DNA from 3 places in the Aureimonas sp. D3 genome. Region 1 is predicted to be linked to each of the others. Evidence: riboswitches for the same ligand, from Rfam matches in the RefSeq annotation. Region 1 holds a riboswitch; each other region holds the start of a gene.

Region 1 (7,616 bases):
GCAGAAACAGAAGGCCGATTGCCAGCACCAGCGCATCGAAACCGGTGCGCCAGGGCGAACGCGGATCGAACCGGCGCTGCGTCGCACCGAGGCTGAAGGCGCTGGAGGCTGCGGGAGAGCGGGCGAGAAGGGTCGGCAGCAGGAACAGGCTGACGAGCGTGATTTGCGCGAGCGTCAAGGCCAGCGCGCGATCGGGCGCGAAGTCATAGCGCAGCGACTGGTAGATCGCGACCTGAAGCGTCGTCGCGGCCGGTCCACCGCCGAGCACCAGGACCAGCGTGAAGCTCGTGAAGCACAGCATGAAGACCAGCGCCGCCGCGCCGGGCAGGACGGCGCGCAGCGCCGGCGCTTCCAACAGCCGAAACACGGCGAGCGGCGAGAGCGCCAACTGGCCGGCCAGCTTCCAGCTTTCCGCCGGCACGCTCTGAAGCCCGCCCAAGGCCACCCGCGCCACCAGCGGCATATTGAAGAAGACATGCGCGATGAGAATGCCGGTCAACCCATAGATGGATGGGCGGGGCAGGCCTAGAAACACGAAGGCGTCAGCCAGCGCGCCGTTGCGACCGAATACGGTGACGAGGCCGAGCGCCCCGACCAGCGTCGGCAGCGCCTGCGGCAGAAGAAACAGGCGCAGGACAAGGGCGCGCCCCGGCAGGCGGCTTCGATGCAGCGCCAGCGCCAGCGGAACGCCGAAGAGCAGCGACAGAAGCGTCGAGAGAAGGGCCTGAAACAGCGTGAAGCCGATGACGCCCAGAAGATAGGAATCCGCCAGGCTCGATAGTGCCGTTCCAGTGCTCTGCGAGGAGACGCCGAGCACCAGAAATGGCGCGAACAGAAAGATCAGCACCAGCGCGAGCGCCGCAAGGGCTGCGCCGCGCCGCCGCCCTTGCTCGGCTCGGGACAGAAAAAGTGCGCCGCTCGGTGTCGCGTCGCTCATGCCGGTCTCTTGCCCCGCGTGGCAACGCGAAGGAGTTCGGGCACCATCGCGCCGGCGCTCGTTCCGCTCAGCGGCCGAGCGCGCGAAGCCATTCGCTCGTCCAGGTCTCGCGCTGCGCGGCCACCGTCTCGGCATCGATCGCCAAAGGCTTGGTGGGCTGCACCAGCGTCTCGAACGCCGCCGGCAGGGGCTCGGCCGGTTTGGTGGCGGGCAGGGCCCAGTTCCCGGTCGGGATCAGCTTCTGGAAAGCCGGCGTCAGCATGAAGGCGAGAAAGCGCTGGGCGAGTTCGGGATGCTTCGACGTGCGCAGCCGCCCGGCGAGTTCGACTTGAAGATAATGCCCTTCGGAAAAGCTCGCCGCCTTATAGCGATCGGTGCCCTCCTCGATCTGATGATAGGCCGGGGACGTCGTGTAGGACAGGACGATCGGCACCTCGCCCTTGGTGAAAAGTCCATAGGCCTCGCTCCAACCGGGCGTCACCGTCAGGATGCGGCGCGAGAGCGTGCGCCATTTCTCCTCGGCCTGATCGCCATAGACGGCTTTCATCCAGAGCAGAAACCCGAGGCCGGGCGTGGAGGTGCGCGGGTCCTCGATCGCGATCTTCTGGTCGGGATCGCCGTTCACCAATTCGTCGAGGCTCGTCGGCGGCGTCTTCACGCTTTGCGTGTCATAGACGAAGGCGAGATAGGAATAGTCGAAGGGAACGAAGACATCGTCCGAAAAGCCGCCGGGAATGGCGAGCGGCGACAGATCGACATTCGACGGCGCGAACAGACCCGTCTTCTTGAATTCCGGCACGAGTTCGGCCGTGAGACCCAGCGCGACATCGGCCTGCGTCGTCTCGCCCTCGAGCTTCAGCCGGTTGAGAATGGCGACGCCATCCTCCAGCCCGACAAAGCGCAACTCGCAGCCGCACTCGGCCTCGAACGCGGTCTTCACCTTCGGCCCCGGCCCCCAATCCGGCACGAAGCTTTCATAGGTATAGACGGTGAGAACGGGCTTGGCGCCATCCTGTGCGAAGGCGCTAGACGCCGCCGACAGAGCCAGCGTGAGGCAGAGACCGGCTAAGAGCCGGGGCCAAAACCCTGCGGGTCGATCCGCCGGGTCCTTGCGCCCCCGATCATCGTTGCCGATGCTCGCCGATGCGCTGCATCGTCTGCGCTCGGCGCCTCGTCGGAAACGCAAGTCCCTCGCCGGCTTTCCGCCGCAGAGTTCTGTCCCCGGCTCTAAGAACCGGGGCCAGAGCCCTGCGGGTCGGTCCGCTTGGGCCTTCCGCTGCCGGACGTCGTTGCCGATGCTCGACCTTGCACTGCATCGGCTCCGCTCGGCGCCTAGTCCGCAACGCAAATCCCTCGCCGCTCCTCCGCCGCAAGGTTCTGTCCCCGGTTCTGAACTGAGGTGAGACATCCCGTTCTCCATAAGTTCGAACGAACGGGACGGGCTGGGGCCGTGGCCCCGGCGCTCCCCATCCCTCCGCCGGTACGAGCCGGATCAGGTTCATCGGGTTGGCGCGTCGCCTCTCAGCCCCTGGAAGGGCACCCCGTGTGAGCGCCTTTTATCTAGAGGTTGCGTAGAGAGGCGGCAAGGGAGGGCTCGATTCGTCCACTGGCATCCCGGCCGCTTGCGCCCTATGCAGACCCATATGAGTCGCTTTGCCATTCTTCTCGCCGGGCCGATCGCGCCGAACTCCGAGCTTCGCGAGGCCCTTGCGGGCCGGCGCGTCATCGCGGCCGATGGCGGCATCGAACATGCCGCCGCGCTGGGCCTCTTTCCCGAACTCTGGATCGGCGATTTCGATTCCGCTCCGTCCGAGCTGCCGTTCGCCCTACGTGGTCTTTCCATTCCCCGCGAGACCTTCCCGCGGGACAAGGACCGGACGGACGGGGAACTCGCCATCGACGCCGCCAAGGCGAGGGGAGGGCACGATCTGCTTCTGGTCGGTGCGCTGGGCGGGCGCAGCGACCACGCCTTCTCGCATCTCGTGATCGCCCTGCGCGAGGCGGAGGCCGGCCTCACCATCGAACTCTTCGACGGTATCGAGCGCGCCCTGCCGCTGCGCCCCGGCTGGCAGGACGTGCCGGCAGCCCCCGGCGCTCAGTTCTCGCTTCTGAAATTCTCCGATCTCAACGGTCTGTCGATCGAGGGCGCGCGCTTCCCGCTGACCCGCGTCGACGTGCCCTTCGCCTCGATCCTCACCCAGTCCAATGAAGCCACCGGCCCCATCCGCATCGGCCTCGAAGGAGGACGCACCATCCTTCTCCTGCAAGCCGACCCGACCCGCCGCTGAAACCACCCCGCCACCCTTGGCCAACCGCTCCCCCTCCGCTATAACGCACGCAGGGTCCCATAGCTCAGCAGGATAGAGCACCAGATTCCTAATCTGGGGGTCGTTGGTTCGAATCCAACTGGGATCACCAAGCGTCTTCATGCGCTTTGCAATCGGCCGGAGGTCGAGCCTTAGATGGCTTCTGCTTGGACGGGACGGGCGGACACTTGGGCCTCGCGGCGAAGTTTGCTGCGGATGAAATGCGTCAGGTCGCGCTCCAGCCAGCGTTGGCTGGCATGGGCAACGACAATCGACGGTGGCAAGGCAGCCACGAAGAGAAGAAGCTGCGATAAGCTTCCCGCGATGGCGAGGAGTGCTGTTCCCTTCAGACCGGCCTTGACGAGGGCCATGACCACGGGATGCCAAAGGTAGAAGCTGTAGCTGATCGTGCCGAAATACAACGCCAGCCGCGAGCGCAGAAACGTCGACTCCCATCCCACGCCTCGTACAAGTGCATCCAGAAACAAAGTGGCCGAAGCGAAAGCAATAACGACGTAGAGGATATGAGGATCGGTCATCCAGCCGACCAGAGTATAAAAGGGAGGCTGCAGAGCCTCGATGTAGTAAGTCCAGGCGGAACTCCAGCTCCACAAGAAGACGAGCAGCGCGAGAGCCGGCATCTTCTCGATCCCGGGAATGCGCAGGAAGCGCCCATATCCGGTCGCCACCAGAATTCCGCTCAAGAAAAACAGCGTCCGAGGATGCGTGTTGATGATGGGCAAGCTGAGAACCAGAAGAAGCGGGAACAGATTCATCGCCCATCTTCGACGCGCCACCAGATAGATCGAACCCAGGATGTAGAAGCAGAGCTCGTAGCTCAGTGTCCAAGCCGGGGCAAGAAACAGGGGGACGGGGATGAGATTGGGTAGGCCCGCCATGTTTGCGAGCGTATAGAGTGCCAGCGTCCAGCCTTGATAAGTGGACGGCGCTTCGCGGCCGCTGAGAAGCGATAGGGCGACAACGGTCAGAACGCCCACCCAAAGCACGGGGTAGATGCGCGTCAGCCGATCGATCAGGAAGAACCAAGGGCGACTGGCCCGCGCAAGCGTGCCAACAATGACGAAGCCGCTCAAAGCGAAGAAGAGCTCGACGCCGAAGACCAGCGGCGCAAGCCAAGACGAGAGACGTTCCGAACCGAAAAGCGGCGTCAGACCTGAATTCTGGACGTGAAACACGAAGACGAGAAAGGCAAACAAGCCTCTCGCCCCATGAAGTTCGCGGCTGAACGATGCCGCTCCGGCCGTTCCATCTTGCATAAGGAATACCTGGCCGTCAGACGTTGGACTCGATCAATTCTCCATCAAATAAACATTATATGTTTTGCTCTGCAACATAAAACCAATGCGTCTGGTTGTGAGCTGGAAGGGCGCGATTGTGGTGTCGCGATCGTTCAGTCGACTCCGACACAACGCGATCGGTCTCAACGGGACTCCAGAGGAACATCTGGGTATCTCTCTGGGGCCTTCCGGCCGATGGACGATCCTCAACCGATCAGAAAGAAGTCGTCTGCCGTGAGGGCGAGGCCGGGCTGTGTTTGGGCGAAGCGGATGGCGGCGTCGGGGCCGGTGCCGTCGGCGTCGTAGAAGAGATCGCCCGTCTTGGAATTGTAGATGATGCGGTCGGAGGCCGCGTGCGCCGTGTTGCCTGTGCCGACGTAGAAGGCGGACGGGTCGAGCGCGCCGGGGGCGGCGCCGGCCTTGCCGAAGGCTGCGAGCGAGAGGGCGATCCGGTCGTCCACCACGTTGAAATCGGTGATCACGTCGTATTCGCCCGCGCGCGGCGCGGTGGAGAAGACGAACGTGTCGCGGCCCGCGCCCCCCGTCAGGCGATCCGAACCCGCGTCGCCGGACAGCCAGTCGTCGCCCTTGCCGCCGACCAGGACATCGCGCCCGAGGCCGCCATAGAGCTTGGTCGCGCTCTCGTTGGCATAGAGGTAATTGTCGATCTCGTTGCCGGTCAGCGTCAGGCTGCCGCTGCCTTCGGCGCTGCGCAGGGTCTCGATTTCCTGGCCCGCAGCCAGTTTGTAACTCGTCGTGGTGATGACGAGATCGTTGCCGCCCTTGGCCGCCTCGATCACGATGTCCCAGGTGTTCTCGACGAAATAGACATCGTTGCCCCCGCCGCCGATCATGCGGTCGGCGCCTTTGCCACCATTCAGGATATTGTCGCCGGCATCGCCTTCCAGCGTGTCGTTGTAGTCGCTGCCGATCAGGCGTTCGATCGAGGAATAGGTGTCGCCCGCCGCGTCGCCCGTGTTCTTGGAGGGATCGAGAAGGCTCGCGGTAACGCCCTGCTGCGCGTTGGCATAGGAGGCCGTGTCCTGCCCGTCGCCGCCGATCAGCTCGTCGGCGCCCTTGCCGCCGATCAGCGTATCGGAACCCTCACCGCCGATCAGCCGGTCGCGGCCGCTCGTGCCGCGCAATGTGTCGTTTCCGGCCGTGCCGGTGACGATGTTGACGGGCTCGGGGGGAGGGGTGACGACCGCAGGCTGTTCCGCATAGGCGCGGATATAGTCGATCTTCATTTCGGCGGGCGGGGCGGAAGGATCGGCGCCATTTTCCATGGCGAGATTGGCCAGAATGAACATCGGCCCGTGCATGTCGCTCGGGGTCGCCTTGGTGCCGACGAGCTGCCCGTCGAAATAGAAGCTGATCGTGTCGGCCTGCCAGTCCATCCCGTAGGTGTGGAAGCCCGTCGTGATGCCGGCATGCTCACTATAGACCTGAAGATCGGCGTTGGGGTCGGCATGGGCGTCGGTCGTATGGAGCCAGCGATAGACGCCGTTCGGGTTGTTGCCGTAGTGCTCGACGATGTCGAGCTCTTGCCACCCGCCATTCTTGCCCTGGTTGATCTGCTGCGTCGGCAGAAGCCAGAATGCGTCCCATGCGCCCTTGGCCTCGGAGAAGTCCGCCCGCATCTCGAAATAGCCATAGGTCTGCTGAAACGAGCCGCGCGTGTGGATGAGGCCGGACTCCCAGCTTCCGGGCATTCCGTAAGGCGTGCGGTCGGGGACGGCGGTGATGGTGAGGACGCCGTCCTGCACCTTGAACGGGTCGTAGCCCGACGCGGCGTCCACGAAGGACGAGCGGCCGAAGCCGATGTCGGAATTGGCGTCGAAGCGCCATTCAGGGCGAATGTCGGCCCAGGTCGTTCCGCCACCGTTTTGCGAGATGCTGCGGCTGTCGAACTCGTCGCTGAAGGTCAGCGTATAGTTGGACAAATCTTTCATCGAGCATCTCCATCAATCTCGACGATCAGGCTCTGTGATGCGCTTTAATTTAAGCTTGCGAAAGATGCGTCAAACTTAACTGTTCGGCGTCGAAGCCTATGTTTTTTCTCAAACCGGCTGATCTACAACAACAGTCGCGAAGTCTTGTCTGAGGATATGCACGCCATGAGCGGAGGCAATTTGTGACGGCGATCAGGGAGCTATGGCGCGCATGTGGGGGGATGTCGCGGCGTCTCGGCCTTCTTGCATGGCTGCTACCAGCGCTCGGGGCCTGCGGCGACGGCAACCGCGAGGCGCGGCGCAGCCAGCTTGGCCCCGATCCGACGCTGGAGCAGCGCATGGCGATAGCCGACCCGGCTGCCGGCGCTTCGCTCTATGGCCCTTGTTCCGCCTGCCACACGATCGGACGTGGCGGGCCGGACCTGGCCGGTCCCAATCTTCACGGTGTGATGGGCGCGCCGATCGGCCATCGGCTGCAACGCTATGGCTATACGGCGGCCCTGCGCTCGGTCGGCGGCGACTGGACCGATGCGGCCATGGATGCCTGGCTCGCCAGCCCGAGCCGCTTCGCGCCGGGCACCAAGATGAACTATCCGGGCATGGCGGACCCGTTGGAGCGGGCCGATCTCATCGCCTATCTGAAGAGCCAGTCGCGCTGAGGCCGGGCGGGAACGCGGAGCCCTCAGTCCGGATGTGCCTTCCCGGCTCTCAGGCTCTTTGGTCTCAGCCCTGCCTTCCCTATCGGCGCGTCGAAAGCGGCAGGGGCGGCGGAGGCGTGGTGGAGCCCGTGCCGAGCGAGCGCTGCACCATCACGCTGTCGGCCCAGCGCCCGTAGCGATAGGCGACCGCCGGCAGATGGCCGACGCGCTGGAAGTCGAAGCTCGTATGAAGCGCCAGCGAGGCCGTGTTGTCGGAGTCGATATAGCCGATCATCTGCCGGAAGCCCGCCGCCGCGCAGGCGTCGATCAGCCCGCGCATGAGAAGCCGCCCGATGCCGCGGCCGAGCTGCTGATGATGCACATAGATCGAGTGCTTCACCGTGTAGCGATAGGCCGGGCGCTTGCGAAAGGGCACGACATAGGCATAGCCCACCACCTCGTCGGCCCTGGTCGCCACGAGATGG
Region 2 (7,616 bases), on a different contig from region 1:
CGGTGGGCACGCCTACTCGCAAGCTCGACGGCAATGCCGACCTTCAATATGTCTTCGCCGCCAGCCGCGACATCGCCCGCGCCCTGACCCATCCCGCCGTCATCGTCACCAAGTCCACCGTGCCGGCCGGCACGGGGCGCGAGATCCGGCGCATCATCGAGCGCGAGAACCCCTCGCTCGACTTCGACATCGCCTCGAACCCCGAGTTCCTGCGCGAAGGCAACGCCATTTCCGACTTCATGAAGCCGGACCGCATCGTCGTCGGCACGGAGTCGGCGCGTGCGAGAAACGTGATGGAGGCGCTTTACAAGCCCTTCACCGCCCAAGGCTTCGAGCTGATCTCGACCGACATCGTTTCGGCCGAACTCATCAAATATGCCGCCAACACGTTCCTTGCCACCAAGGTCTCCTTCATCAACGAAATGGCCGACATCTGCGAGAAGGTCGGCGGCAACATCGCTGACATTTCGCGCGGCATGGGGTCCGACAAGCGCATCGGGCGCGCCTTCCTGCAGCCAGGGCCGGGCTATGGGGGCTCCTGCTTCCCGAAGGACACGCTCGCGATGGTGCATATCGGCGAAAAGGCGCTGAGCCCGGCGACGATCGTCGAAGCGGTCATCGCGGTCAACCGCGCCCGGCCGCACCGCATGGTGGCCAAGGTCGTGGCGGCGGCGGGCGGCGATGTGCGCGGCAAGACCGTAGCGCTGCTCGGCCTCACCTTCAAACCCGAGACCGACGACGTGCGCGACAGCGTGGCGGTTCTGGTGGCCGAACAGCTCGCCGCCGAGGGGGCGATCGTACGCGCCTACGACCCGCAGGGGATGGCCCATGCCCGCGAGCTTCTGGGCGAGGCCGTCCAGTATGCACCGAGCATGGACGCCGCGCTGGAGCGTGCCGATCTCTGCGTGATCGCGACCGAATGGCGGGAATTCTCCGAGCGTCCGCTCGCCGACTACAAGCGCGCGCTCGCCGTGCCCATGATCGTCGATTTCCGCAATGTCTTCTCGCCGGCCGAGGCTGCGGCCGCCGGGCTGGGCTATATCTCGATCGGCCGCGCGAGCGTGCCCGCGCCCGAGCTTCTGCCGGCCTGACCGTCCCTGCCCCACATCCGGCCCGTCACGGCGGGCCGGTTGACAAAGCCGGGAGAGGCCGGCATCACTCATGCCATTCCGAGGGGTGCGCCTGATGGCGCTGAGATGGCGAAAGCCGAACCCTTGAACCTGATCCGGGTCATACCGGCGTAGGAACGGGAATGGGCGGCGCTTCAGTCGTCTTGGCACCTTCTTCGCTTCGCTCCGGATCTCTTGCGGCCCGTCCGGGCCTGAGGAGATCGCATGGGTTTCATTCGACTGAACGCCACTGAACCGCCCTCGCGGCCGAGTGCCGATGCAGGTTCTAGCGCTTGCGCGAAGCCGACGGCGCGGGTCCCTCGGCGCAGGGACCCAGACAGTCCGCGAGGCCATGGCGCGGGACAGTCGGCGCTTCGTCTCCGCGCCTTCCTGCTCTGGGCCTCCCACAGTTCCTTGTCTCGCCATCCGCCCCGCGAGGCCTGAGGCCATGCGCGCGCTTCGCGCCACGCTGTTCGGACTTCTGGCGGTTCTGCTGATCTGGGCGGGCTTCGTCGCGCTGGCCGCGCCGCCGCCCTATATGCTGCCCTCGCCCGCGCGCGTCGCGACAACGCTCTGGGCGCGCTCCGGCTTTCTTCTGGCGCAAGGCTGGCTGACGCTGGTGGAGACGATCCTCGGGCTCGTTTTCGGCGCTTGTGCCGGCGCACTGGCGGGGCTCGGCACCGTGCTCTGGCCGCGTCTCGGCCGTGTCGCCTGGCCGCTGCTCCTCGTGCTTCAGGCCATGCCCGTCTTCGCTCTCGCGCCGCTTCTGGTGCTCTGGTTCGGCTTCGGGCTCGTGTCCAAGGTCGTGATGGCGGCGCTTGTCATCTTCTTTCCCGTCGCCTCCGCCTTTGCCGACGGGCTGCGTCGCACCGAGCCCGAGCTTCTGGACGCCGCCGCCCTGACCACCGCCACCCATTGGCAGACGCTGCGCTTCGTGCGCATTCCGCTCGCCCTGCCGGCCCTCGTCACGGGCCTTCGCGTCGCCGCCCCGCTGGCCCCGCTCGGCGCGGTGATCGGCGAATGGGTCGGCGCGTCGGGCGGGCTCGGCTTCGTGATGATCCAGGCCAATGCCCGGATGCAGACCGACCTCATGTTCGCCGCCCTCGCGCTTCTGGCCGCCATGACGCTGGCGCTGCGCGCGCTGGTGGACGAGTTCGCGCCGCGCCTCGCCCCCTGGGCGGCCGAAAGCGGCCCCTCACCCTTTCCCTCCCTCCTTCGAAGGAAATCGTCCTGATGCGTTCCCTCTTCGCGGCCGCCGCCCTTGCGGCCTCGCTTCTGGCAAGCCCCGCGCTCGCCGCCGACAAGCTGACCGTGCTTCTCGAATGGTTCGTCAACCCCGACCACGCGCCACTGGTGATCGCCAAGGAAAAGGGCATCTTCGAAAAGCACGGGCTCGATGTCGATCTGGTGCCTCCGGCCGACCCCTCCGCGCCGCCGCGCCTCGTGGCCGCCGGGCAGGCGGATGTCGCCCTGCACTACCAGCCCAATCTCATGCTGGATCAGGCCGGCGGCCTGCCGCTGGTGCGCTTCGGCACACTGGTCGAAACGCCGCTCAACACGGTCGCGGTGCTCGCCAACGGTCCGGTGAAGAGCCTGGCCGATCTCAAGGGCAAGCGCATCGGCTATTCCGTGGCGGGCGTCGAGGAAGCGCTTCTCTCCGCCATGCTGGGCTCGGCCGGGCTGACGCTTGCCGACGTCACGCTCATCAATGTCAATTTCGCGCTGACCGCCTCGCTCGCCTCCGGCAATGTGGACGCCACGATCGGCTCCTATCGCAATTTCGAGGCGACGCAGATGCGCCTCGAACAGCATGATGGCCGCTTCTTCTACCCCGAGGAAAACGGCGTCCCGGCCTATGACGAGCTGGTCTATGTAACGCGCCGCGATCTCCTGAACGACGCGCGCCTGCCGCGCTTCCTCGACGCGGTTGAGGAAGCGACGCTCTATCTCACCAACCATCCGGACGAAGCTCTTCAGCTCTTCCTGAAGGCCTATCCCGACCTGAACGACGAGTTGAACCGCACCGCCTTCGCCGACACGCTGCCGCGCTTCGCCAAGCGCCCCGGCGCGCTGGACACGGCGCGCATGGAGCGTTTCGCGGAGTTCCTGAAGGCCAAAGGCGTCATTCCGGCCGTTCCGCCGGTCTCCGATTACGCGGTGGAGCTGAAGCGATGATCCCGGTCGCGCTCACCATTGCGGGCTCGGATTCGGGCGGCGGGGCCGGCATTCAGGCCGACCTCAAGACCTTCTCGGCACTCGGCGCCTTCGGCACCAGCGTTCTGACTGCCGTCACCGCGCAGAACACGCGCGGCGTGACAGCAGTCGAAACGCTCTCGCCCGCCATCGTCGCGGCGCAGATCGACGCCGTGCTCGGGGATTTCCATGTCGGGGCCATCAAGATCGGCATGGTGTCGAGCGAGGCGGTGATCCGCGCCATCGCCGAACGCCTGCGCGTCCACCAAAGGCGCGCGGTCGTGGACCCCGTGATGATCGCGACCTCGGGCGATCGGCTGATCGACGAGGATGCGCTCGGTGCCTTGAAAGAGGAGCTTCTGCCGCTGGCCGAGGTTCTGACGCCGAACCTGCCGGAAGCCGCGCTGCTCCTGGCCGAGCCCGTGGCCGAGACGGAAGCGGAGATGCGTGAACAGGGCCAGCGTCTCCGCGCCCTCGGGCCGCACGCCGTCCTGATGAAGGGCGGACACCGTCAGGAGGCCGAAAGCGTGGACTGGCTCCTGTCGGATGCCAGCGAGCTGCGCCTCGCCTTTCCCCGCGTCGAAACGGTCAACGACCATGGCACCGGCTGCACGCTGGCGGCCGCCATCGCGGCGGAACTCGCCAGGGGCCATCAGCTGGACGAGGCCGTGCGCGAGGCACGGACCTATCTGCAAGGCGCGCTGCAATCCGCGAAGAATTGGCGACTGGGCGGTGGGCGCGGGCCGGTGCATCATTTCCATGCCCTTTGGCCTGCAATCGCAGGGGAGCGCGCATCGTGAGCGCAGGCGCACTTGAGCCGCAAGGCGTCGCTGAGCCAGCGAGCATCACGCAGGAGAAGCGCTTCAGCGAGCGGCTGCGCGCTGCCGCCGAGCCCGACTGGACGGTGGCCGTCACGCATCGCTTCACGCGAGAGCTGATGTCCGGCACGCTCGCGCCCGATGTCATGGCGCGTTATCTCGTTCAGGATCATCGCTTTCTCGATCCGTTCCTGATGCTGCTCGGCGCGGCCATGGCGACCAGCGACCGATTCGAATCGCGCCTACGGCTCGCCCGCTTCGCCGGCCTCGTGGCGGGCGAAGAGAACACCTATTTCGAGCGCGCCTTCGAGGCTTTGGGCGTCTCCCCTGCCGAGCGCGAGGCCACGCCCGACACGGCGGCGACTTCGGGCTTCCAGGCCATCATGCGTGAGGCGGTCGAGCGGCGCTCCTATGCGGCGGCGCTCAGCGTACTCACCGTCGCCGAATGGCTCTATCTCGATTGGGCCTCGCGAGCGCCCCAGCCGCTTCCCGGCGATTTCGTGCACCGCGAATGGATCACGCTGCACGACAATCCCGGCTTTCGCGATTTCGTCGCCTTCCTGCGCTCCGAACTCGACCGGGTCGGGCCGGAGCATCACGCGCTCTGCGAGGATCTGTTTCGCCGGGCTGTCGCGCTGGAGCGCGCCTTTTTCGAAGCGGCCTATGGGGCGGAGGCTTCATGAGCGATGTGTTCGAGCGCTTGAAATCGGCCGCCCAAGAGGACTGGGACGCCTATGTGAACCACATGTTCGTCTTTCGCATGGGCATCGGCGCGCTGCCGGAAGCGGCCTTCCAACGATACCTCGTGCAGGACTATCTCTTTCTCATCCAGTTCGCGCGGGCCAATGCGCTGGCCATCTACAAGAGCCGGACCCTCACGGATATGCGCCGGGCGAAGGCGGCGCTGTCAGCCATTCTGGATGTGGAGCTGAACCTTCATATCCGCCTGTCGGAACGCTGGGGCCTCAGCTCCGACGATCTGGAACAAGCGCGCGAGGAGCCGGCGACAACCGCCTACACGCGCTTCGTCCTGGACTGTGGAGCGTCGGGCGACCTTCTCGACCTGCACACGGCGCTCGCCCCGTGCGTCATCGGCTATGGCGAGATCGGCGCGCGGCTGGCCGATTCGCTGGGACCGGCCCATCTGGCCGAACATCCGTACCGCGAATGGATCGAGGAATATGCGGGTCCGGCCTATCAAGAGGTGGTGGCCGCAGCACGCCTGCATCTGAACGCCTTGGCGGAGCGCGCCCTGACGGAGCGGCGCTTCGGGGAACTGGCGGGACTCTTCGGCGAGGCCTGTCGCCTGGAAGCGGACTTCTGGCAGATGAGCCTAACGATCTAGAATTAGAAGTTCCCCTCTTCCAGCGCAGCCTCGCGCTGGAAGCGCAGTCCCGAACCGGCCTTGGCCTTCAGGTCTACCGGCGCAGGTTCGCATGGGTCCGGCAAGAGGCGGCTCGCCCGCTGGCCGCCTTCCTTCAAATCAGGCATAGGATTTCGAGGAGGCATTTGTTTCGATCGACGTCCTGCGCCAAATGAATGGACCGGCTTTCCGCCCGCCATTCATTGACCGTAAAATATGTGTTTTCCAGTCTTCTATAGATCCTGAATTTTATAAATCCCTCGCCATCGCTGCCAATCATCCACCATCGCGCCATCCAGTCCTAGACATGGGACGCCCCGCATTCCCTTGAGGAATAAAGGCCAGTATCAGCCAAGTTGCGTCGCCAGAAAATTCCTTTGCAAAGCAAAACAACCCGACATTGTCCCATGAACTTCAGGACAGGTTCGGAGCAGAAACGAAGATGGCCTCGCCCAATCGAGCGAAGCCTATTGATAGCCTGCCACAATCTCCGATTTCGCCAGTATGAAACAAGTGGCACGGGTGATTCGACGATGGAAATGACGGCGCCATGCAGATGAAATTTGCATGCAATTTGAATTATTGCGCCGCAAGACAGGAAAATCACGTCACCCAATTCGAGTGTGAAACACCCGGAACCGATGGAATGTCTCGCCCCTGTGCTATTTCGACTTGAAATAGAACGCCGTCACAGGCAAATACACGGGCAATTATTAGACAGCGGTGATCGCGGTATCACTCCAGCGTAATGAGGAGTCTGAAAGGGCATGGAAGATCATTCGGACCAGGTTTCGTCCCGTCGCTATCTCGCGGCGCAGATCGTCAAAGCCTATGTCAGCAACAACCATGTTCCGCGCGACGATCTTCCCAGCCTGATCGCGATCGTCTTCGACGCCCTGCAGTTCGACACGCCGACCGAGGCACAGCAAGTCGAAGCGCAGCCGCTCGTGCCGGCCGTCCCCGTCAAGAAGTCCATCACACCGGACTATATCGTCTGCTTGGAAGACGGAAAGCAGTTCAAGTCGCTCAAGCGCCATCTGATGACGCATTACAATCTGACGCCGGAAGCCTACCGTCAGAAGTGGAACCTGCCGGCTGACTATCCCATGGTCGCAGCCAATTATGCGGCCAAGCGCTCCGAGCTTGCCAAGAGCATCGGCCTCGGCCGGAAAATTGCGGCGCCGGAGGCCGAGATGCCGGAGCCCGAAACGAGCGTCCCCGAAAGCGCGGCGGACAACGCCGGCAAGCGCCGCGGCCCGCGCAAGAAGGCAACGGCCGACACCGAAGCCTGATCGAGGCGGCATCTGCCCGCTTTCGCCATTCGCGCTCCCGCTGGCCCTGCCGGCGGGGGCGCTTTCGCGTCAGCGTCCCTCACAGCCCTTCCAGGGCTCAGACGTGACGAGCGATTTCGAATGGCGGCATCAAACCGAGCTTAATCTGCCTGATGTATGATCCATCAAGATTTGCGATCGCCGGTGCCGATGTCCCTTCTCCCGCTTGCCCCACCTGCTCCTGTTCGGCTGACGGAGCTTCTGGGCGCCCTCAGCCACGCATTGGATCTCACGGAAGGCCAGCCGGCGGGCCATTGCGTCCGCTCGGCCTTTATCGGAACGTGGATCGGCCGGGAACTGGGGCTCGACGCGGGCGCGCTGGCGGATTTGCGCTACGCCATCACCCTCAAGGATCTCGGCTGTTCCTCCAACGCCGCGCGGCTTTGCCAACTCTATCTGGCCGACGATCTCACCTTCAAGCGAAGCTTCAAGCGCTTGGACGACGGGCTGCCGCAGGTGCTGCGCTTCGTGATCGAACAAACGGGCCTGACGGCGGGTCTGGCCGAGCGGTTTCGCGCCATCGCCCACATCTTCCGCCATGGCGGTGACATCACCCGGGAACTGATCGAAACGCGCTGCGACCGGGGCGCGGGCATCGCGCGCCGTCTGCGCTTTTCCGAGCGGGTGGCGGGAGCCATTCTGGCCTTGGACGAACATTGGGACGGCAAGGGCCGGCCGCACGGTCTCGCGGGCGAAGCGATCCCGCTCTTTGCCCGCATCGCGCTTCTGTCGCAGGTCGTGGATGTGTTTCATCGCGGCGAGGGCGCGGAAGCGGCCTTGAACGAGGTCGCGGCGCGCAACG
Region 3 (7,616 bases), on a different contig from region 1:
GGCCAGCGTGACTCCGCTCGGCGACCTGCCTCATCGCCTGCCGATCCATTGTCTGGGCGGCAGCGAAGACCCGGCCACCGCGAAAGGCGCTGCGGTCCGATCGCTCGCCGCTCGCCTGGAGCAAGCCGGCAGTCTCGATGTGCATTGCCATGTCGTGCAGGGCGCACGGCACGAGGTGCTTCTGGAGATCGAGCCGATGCGCAGCGAAGCGGTCGAGCAGCTGCACGCCTTTATCGATCGCTGCCTTTTGCCGAGCGGGCAGCGACGTCAGAAAATCGCATGACCGCATGCCCTTCTTTTCGGCACGTCACGTCAGTCGGAGCAATAAAGAAGATCGCCGCCCAGATGGCAGCGGCCGATGCGAAGTTCCAGCGCCTTGTTCTGGTAGGAGTAGATCACGCGGTCCAGCGTCAGGATCGCTGACTCACCGCTCAGACCGAACGCGGCTCTATCCTCGTCCTCCGCCGTCGCGCTGGCAACCTTTTCCACCTTGTAGGTCGCGATGTCGTGCCCCATCCAGCGGCTTTTCGACAGCTGCACCATTTCGGCCGGGCTCATCGTTGCCGTGGCAACGGCGACGCGGAGATAAACCATTTCGATCAGAAACAAGCGCCCGGCATAGGTTCGACGACGCTCGAAGGTCAGGACCGGCACACGCTCCGATAGACCCAGGCGATCCGCGATCGGCGCCGGCGGAACGGCCAGGTCATGGCCCGACATGGTGACGTCGCCCGAGACGCGATTGCCCGAGCGATCGAGAATGTTGGAAAAGCGGCTGCGCGTCTTCTCCGCCTCGTAATCCACCACGACCGTGCCGCGCCCTTGATGGCGCTCCAGCAGTTTGTTTTCGGTCAGGATGTCGAAGGCTTTGCGCACCGTCCCCAAGCTGATGCCGAGCGATCGCGCGATCTCCGCTTCGTTCTCGATGAGTTGGCCAGGCGCCCACGTGCGGGACACGATGCGCGCGACGAACTCGTCCGCCACCTGCTGATAGAGCGGCCGGGTGTTGAACGATTTCGCGACCGACATCTACGTCCCCTGATAGATAACCTATGCAGGAAACATGCTTTAGGTTGCATGAAAGATCAACTAAAAAGTGCAAACCGCTGGCTAATTAGTTGCATTCAGGTTGCATCGACATGTCATCTGCGCGTGATGGCCAACCATTCCCGGACACGAGCTTCCGGTTCGGCGTGCAGGGTGATGTCTGTCACCACGGCCGCGCTGTCCGCGCCATTCTGGAACACCGCTTCGGCACGCTCGGGCCGGAGACCACCGATAGCCACCAAGGGAAGACCGCCGACGCGCTTGCGCCAGATCAGCAATCGTTCCGGCGTCTGCGGAGCCCAGGGCATCTGTTTGAGAATGGTCGGCCAGACCGGACCCAGCGCCACATAGTCCGGCCGGGCCGACAGGGCGGTTTCGAGTTCGGCCTCGTCATGCGTCGACAGACCGAGCTTGAGTCCGGCCGCACGGATCGCTGTCAGATCGGCCTCCACCAAATCTTCTTGGCCCAGATGCACGAAATCCGCGCCTTCCTCGGCCGCCAGCCTCCAGTGATCGTTCACGACGAGCTGGCATCCATGGGCCTTGCAGACCGCCAGCGAGCGGCGAATCTCCTCGCGCAGGCGGGCGTCGGGCATATCCTTGGCGCGAAGTTGCACGAGCTTGACCCCGAGCGGCACGATCCGCTCGATCCAGGCGGCATCCGGCATCACGGGGTAGAAAGCATCGAGCACGAGGCGAGAGGCGCTCATAGAACCGCCTTTCCGAAAACGGGTGTCGAGGGCGCCGCCATATCACGCGGCTCCATCGCGCCCGCTTCGAAGCTGAGCCGCCCGGCTTCCACCGCCAGACGAAAGGCGCGTGCCATCGCGACCGGATCGCCCGATGTAGCAACGGCGGTGTTGAGAAGAACCCCATCATAGCCGAGTTCCAGAGCCTCGGCCGCGTGGCTCGGCCGGCCGAGCCCTGCATCGACGATCAGCGTCACGTCGGGGAACTGCGCGCGCAGCGAGCGCAGCCCATAGCGATTGTTGAGCCCGAGACCCGAGCCGATCGGCGAGGCCCAGGGCATCAGCACCTCGCAGCCCGCCTCGACCAGCCGTTCGGCTACAACCAGATCTTCGGTCGTGTAGGGCAGGACGCGGAAGCCTTCGCCCGACAGGATGTGCGCGGCTTCCACCAGACCGAAGACATCGGGCTGCAGCGTGTCGGCATGGCCGATCACCTCAAGCTTGACGAGGTCGGTGCCCAGAAGCTCGCGGCCCATCCGCGCCGTTGTCACCGCTTCCTTGACCGTGTGGCAGCCGGCCGTGTTCGGTAGAAATGCCACGCCGAGCGCGCGCAGATCGTCCCAGAAGCCGGGCCCACGCGGCGCGCTGAGATTCTGCTCGCGGCGAAGCGACACGGTGACCAGCGCCGGCTCCGCCGCGCGGATAGCCGCCTGCATGATCGCCGGCGAGGGATAAAGCGCCGTGCCCAACATCATGCGGGAGGAAAAGGTCCGATCGTAGATGCGCATCGCGTCACCCTCCCTGCATCGGGCTGAGAAGCTCAACCTTATCGCCCGCAGCAAGCGGGGTGTCCGCCCGCTCGCCGCGCGGCACGAATTCGCCGTTGAGCGCGGTCGCCACCGCTTCGGGCTCGACGCCGAGTTCCCGAAGCAGCGCATCGAGCGAGCCCGCCTCGACCTCGCACGGGTTACCGTTCAAATGCAGGATCATGCGGCCTCCATGAGGGATAGTGCGGCGCGGGCCGCCTGCCCGGAAAGCTCGGGCGCCAGGAGAAACCCATGGCGATAGAGCCCGGTGAAGCAGACATGGCGTCCGCTCTGCGTCACGCGCGGCAGATTGTCGGAAAAAGCCGGGCGGCAGGCAGCGCCCGTTTCCAGGATTTCGGCTTCGGCAAACCCCGGATGCAAGGAGAAGGCCGCTGTCAAAAGCTCCACCGCCGAGCGGAGGGTGATCGGCCCGCCGCGCTCGCTTTCGATCATGGTCGCGCCGATCATGAAGACCCCGTCCTCGCGCGGCACGATATAGATCGGCCAGCGCGGATGCAGAAGGCGAACCGGCCGGGCCAGACTGACGTCGCGGCTGCGCACCAGGACCATCTCCCCGCGCACGCCGCGAAGACCCGGCGCGTGAGCCTTGAGACCGCGGCAGTCGACGACGGTCTCGCTCGACAACGCGGCAGGTTCGGCCTGCGAGCCCCACAGCAACGTACCGCCGAGATCCTGAATTCGCCGAACGAGAGAGGCCATGGCTTGGCGCGGATCGAGATGCGCTTCTTCTTCGAAGAACAATCCCTGGCGAAACCGCCCGGCGAGATCGGGCTCGATCTCGGCGATGCCGTCCGCATCCAGCAGGCGATGAGCCTTGGTGCGGGCGGCGAACTGGCGAAGATCGGCCGCATCGCGCGGCGCGGCCAGAACAAGCGTTCCCCGCCGCTCGACCGGCACCCGGTCCGCCCAGAAGTCGATGCCGCGCAGACCCGGCTCGATGATGGCGGGGTCCGCCGTCGCCGCCTCGCAATAGGGCGCGAGCATTCCCCCCGCGAGCCACGAGGCCGCGCGCTGGCCGAGTTCCGTTGCGGCCTCGTGCACGACGACGGACCGCCCCTCTTCGGCCAGCCGAACGGCCGTCGTCAGCCCGGCGACTCCGGCCCCCAGGACATGGATCACCATGCGCGCGAACGAGCGTCCAAAACGAAAGAGCGTTGCGTCGAGGTCATCATCGTCTCCGCCAAAGCGCGAGCCGCTCGCAGGACGGGAGCGGAACGCTCGCTCCAACAGGTGCACGCGCGGCGTCGGCCTCTTGGCCGAGCGGTGCATCCCTGTCAGAGGCGCAAACGCTCCATCCCTACGCCAGTGCGAACTGGATCAGGTTCGTGGGGTCGCCGGATCGTGCTCCGGCCTCTCAGTTCCGCTGCTGGAACTCCCCCTGGATGCTTCTCAGGGTAAGCGTTCGGCTGGCTCTGTCAACTCATCGCCATCGGACGGTTCCGAAAGCTGCCCGTGGTCATCGGCAAAGATCGGCCCTTTTGCGCCCGGCGCATCCGGCCCGAAGGAGAGGACATGATCGGCGATCGCCTGCGCCGTCACCTCGTCGCCATTGATCACCGTATCGGCCCCCGCGTCGATCAGGCGTTCGCGCTGTTCGCCGGAATGAACGCGGGCGGTGATGCGAATGTCGGGATTGGCGGCGCGGGCTGCCGCGATCATGGCGACGGCCTCGAAACTGTTGGGAAAGGCGAGCACCAGGTCCCGCGCGCCGGCAATATGCGCGGCGTCCAGAACTTCGGGCTTCACGGCGTTCCCCACCACCGTCTCGAACCCGGCCGCGCGCACCCGCGCGACGCGTTTGTCGGCGTCCTCAATTACAAGAAAGGCGCGGCCGGCATCGGCCAGCCGCCGCGCGATCTTGGAGCCGACGCGCCCATAGCCGACGAGCACGAGATGATCGCTCAGCTCCGTGCGGCGCAGCGCGCCGTCCTCGATGGCGACACTGCCGCTCGGAATATGCGTCTGCCTCTCGCTCGTCTCACTCGAGGTCGTATCGTTCCCCTCGTCACCGCCGCCTTCCAGAGCCGAGCGGCCCTCCGCCTGCCGCCAGCGATCGACCCAGGCAAAAAGAAACGGATTGAGGACGATCGACAGGATCGCGCCGCCGAGAATCAGGTTCTTCGCCTCGGGCGGCAGAATTTTCAGGTTCAGGCCCAGCGTGGCGAGGATGAAGGAGAACTCGCCGATCTGCGCCAGCGAGACGGAAATGGTGAGCGCCGTCGAGGTCGGATGACCGAACAGGCGCACCAGAGCGAAGGCGACGAGCGACTTGCCGACGACGATGATCAGCAGCGTCGCCAGAACCGGCAGCGGATCGGAGATCAGCGAGGCCGGGTCGAACAACATGCCGACCGAGACGAAGAACAGGACGGCGAAGGCGTCCCGCAGGGGAAGCGAATCTTCGGCCGCGCGATGGCTGAGCTCCGATTCGCTCATGATCATGCCGGCGAAGAAGGCGCCGAGCGCCAACGAAACGCCGAAGAGCGAGGCCGCGCCGAAGGCGACGCCGAGCGCGATGGCGAGCACGGCTAGGCGAAACAGCTCGCGCGAGCCGGAGGCAGCGGTGAGTTGCAGGAGCCAAGGGATGACCCGCCGGCCGACCACCAGCATCAAGACCACAAAGATGCAGAGTTTGAACACCGTCACGAGAATGATGCCGGGAACGCCGAAGCCCAGATCGGAACTCGCGCCATGCACGGCGGACGGGTCACCCCCCAGCGGCCCCGCGAAGGCCGGCAGGAGAACCAGCGCCAGAACCATGGCGAGGTCTTCCACGATCAGCCAGCCGACGGCGATGCGCCCGCGCGCCGTTTCGATCAACCGTCGCTCCTGCATGGCCCGCAAGAGAACGACCGTGGAGGCGACCGACAAGGCGAGGCCGAAGACGAGGCCCGCGCCCAGCCCCCAGCCCAGAAGCCAGGACAGCGCCATGCCGAAGAGCGTCGCCGCCGCGATCTGCGCGATGGCGCCCGGCAGCGCGATGGCCCGCACGGACAGGAGATCGCCCAGCGAGAAATGCAGACCGACACCGAACATGAGAAGAATGACGCCCAGCTCAGACAACTCGCCCGCCAGGCCTTGATCCGCCACGAAGCCGGGCGTGAACGGCCCGGCCGCGACGCCGGCCAGGAGATAACCCACGATCGGGGACGCACCGAGCCGATGCGCCAGCGTACCTAGAAGAAAGGCCAGGCCCAGACCCGCGACGATGGTTTCGATCAGCGGCATGTCGTGCAGCATGGTCGACGGCTCCCGGCGTTTGAAACGAGTCCAGTGTCGAGGCGACCCTCCGGTGTTAGGCGATGGGGCCGGCCGATGCAGCAGAAAAGACGCTTCGAATGCAGGGTTTTTCGGGTGCCGCCGCTCGACTTGGCGGAGCCTTGTCTCGAGCCCGATGTCGCAGACAGGACACATGTCGGATTCGTACAAAGCCGACGCCGCATCCGTCATCGCGGCGGCGGTTTCGCGGGTGCGAGTGTGATGTCCGACACCGCAGATCGGATCGATCCATGCAGAAGTTTTCCGGCTTTTCCATCATCGCCAAGGCGCTCGGCTCCAACAAGGGCTGGCAGGCGCAATGGCGCGACGCATCGCCCAAGAGCCGCTACGACGTGGTGATCGTGGGCGGTGGCGGCCATGGCTTGGCGACGGCCTATTACCTTGCCAAGGAGCACGGCATCCGCAATGTGGCGATCCTGGAAAAGGGCTGGATTGGCGGCGGCAATACGGGCCGAAACACGACGATCATCCGCTCGAACTACCTGTTCGAAGAGTCGGCGGCCCTCTACGACCATGCCGTGAAGCTTTGGGAAGGCCTGTCGCAGGATCTGAACTACAACGTCATGTTCAGCCCGCGCGGCGTGCTCATGCTCGCCCATAACATTCACGACATTCAGGTCTTCAAACGCCACGTCCATGCCAACCGTCTGGCGGGTGTAGACAACGAATGGCTGAGCGCGCAGGAGTGCAAGGACTACTGCCCGCCGCTCAATATCGACGCCTCGACCATGCGTTATCCCGTGCTCGGCGGCGCGCTCCAGCGGCGCGGCGGCACGGCGCGGCACGATGCCGTCGCCTGGGGCTATGCCCGCGCGGCCTCGGCGCTGGGTGTCGACATCATCCAGAACTGCGAGGTGACGGCCATCCGGCGCGGAGCCAATGGCGCGGTGACGGGCGTCGAAACGACGCGCGGCGCGATCGAGGCCGGCAAGATCGGCGTCGTGGCCGCTGGCAATACCTCGGTTGTCATGGACATGGCCGGTCTGCGGATGCCGCTCGAAAGCTACCCGCTGCAGGCTCTTGTCTCGGAGCCGTTGAAGCCCGTCGTGCCCTGCGTCGTCATGTCCAACACGATCCACGCCTATATCTCTCAGTCCGACAAGGGCGAGCTGGTGATCGGCGCGGGAACGGACGCCTACACGTCCTATACGCAGCGCGGCGGGCTCCATATCGCCAATCACACGCTGGATGCGATCTGCGATCTCTTTCCCGATTTCCGCCGGGTGCGGATGCTGCGCTCCTGGGGCGGCATCGTGGATGTCACGCCCGACCGCTCGCCGATCCTCGCTAAGACAACGGTCCCAGGTCTCTACGTCAATTGCGGCTGGGGCACGGGCGGCTTCAAGGCGACGCCGGGCTCCGGCAATCTCTTCGCCCACACGATCGCCCGCGACGAGCCGCATCCGATCAACGCGCCTTTCACGATCGAGCGCTTCCGCGATGGCGTCCTGATCGACGAGGCGGCGGCCGCCGCCGTCGCGCACTGACCCGCCCTTTCCTCCCCCGCGAGGCCGACCGATGCTTCTGATCACCTGCCCCTATTGCGGCCCCCGCCCCGAACTCGAATTCCGCTATGCCGGCGAAGCGCATGTGATGCGCGCGGAAACGCCGTCGGACGTGGGTGCGGACGATTGGGGCGCCTTCCTCTACACACGCTCCAACCCGCGCGGGCTTCATGCCGAGCGCTGGCGCCATATCCATGGCTGCGCGCGCTTCTTCAACGCCGTGCGCGATACGAGAACCGACTTCTTCGTGACGACCTACAAGATCGGCG

The links. A riboswitch is a leader RNA that binds a small molecule or an ion and turns the genes downstream of it on or off. The one in region 1 is predicted to bind thiamine pyrophosphate.
Region 2: linked by a shared signal. The riboswitch ahead of AUL36_RS14415 (ABC transporter permease) and the one ahead of thiB (thiamine ABC transporter substrate binding subunit) in region 1 are both predicted to bind thiamine pyrophosphate.
Region 3: linked by a shared signal. The riboswitch ahead of AUL36_RS15120 (FAD-dependent oxidoreductase) and the one ahead of thiB (thiamine ABC transporter substrate binding subunit) in region 1 are both predicted to bind thiamine pyrophosphate.

What each region holds. Positions count from the first base shown of each region.
Region 1 covers NZ_BBWM01000012.1:60-7,675, reverse strand. The annotation lists gene AUL36_RS04260 (ABC transporter permease subunit) at 1-937, opposite strand, end outside; gene thiB (thiamine ABC transporter substrate binding subunit) at 1,005-1,985, opposite strand; TPP riboswitch at 2,390-2,491, opposite strand; gene AUL36_RS04250 (thiamine diphosphokinase) at 2,581-3,225, shown strand; tRNA gene AUL36_RS04245 (tRNA-Arg) at 3,279-3,355, shown strand; gene AUL36_RS04240 (acyltransferase family protein) at 3,396-4,520, opposite strand; gene AUL36_RS23645 (family 16 glycosylhydrolase) at 4,748-6,493, opposite strand; gene AUL36_RS04230 (c-type cytochrome) at 6,715-7,152, shown strand; partial or broken gene AUL36_RS04225 (GNAT family N-acetyltransferase) at 7,232-7,616, opposite strand, start outside.
Region 2 covers NZ_BBWM01000050.1:41,778-49,393, forward strand. The annotation lists gene AUL36_RS14410 (UDP-glucose dehydrogenase family protein) at 1-1,091, shown strand, start outside; TPP riboswitch at 1,163-1,264, shown strand; gene AUL36_RS14415 (ABC transporter permease) at 1,558-2,343, shown strand; gene AUL36_RS14420 (ABC transporter substrate-binding protein) at 2,343-3,284, shown strand; gene thiD (bifunctional hydroxymethylpyrimidine kinase/phosphomethylpyrimidine kinase) at 3,281-4,102, shown strand; gene AUL36_RS14430 (TenA family protein) at 4,099-4,803, shown strand; gene tenA (thiaminase II) at 4,800-5,465, shown strand; gene AUL36_RS23855 (hypothetical protein) at 5,468-5,611, opposite strand; gene AUL36_RS14440 (MucR family transcriptional regulator) at 6,251-6,775, shown strand; gene AUL36_RS14445 (HD-GYP domain-containing protein) at 6,965-7,616, shown strand, end outside.
Region 3 covers NZ_BBWM01000052.1:11,361-18,976, forward strand. The annotation lists gene AUL36_RS15095 (alpha/beta fold hydrolase) at 1-283, shown strand, start outside; gene AUL36_RS15100 (GntR family transcriptional regulator) at 313-1,029, opposite strand; gene AUL36_RS15105 (thiamine phosphate synthase) at 1,143-1,757, opposite strand; gene AUL36_RS15110 (thiazole synthase) at 1,754-2,524, opposite strand; gene thiS (sulfur carrier protein ThiS) at 2,529-2,726, opposite strand; gene AUL36_RS15120 (FAD-dependent oxidoreductase) at 2,723-3,685, opposite strand; TPP riboswitch at 3,841-3,952, opposite strand; gene ybaL (YbaL family putative K(+) efflux transporter) at 3,953-5,803, opposite strand; gene AUL36_RS15130 (sarcosine oxidase subunit beta family protein) at 6,073-7,329, shown strand; gene AUL36_RS15135 (sarcosine oxidase subunit delta) at 7,361-7,616, shown strand, end outside.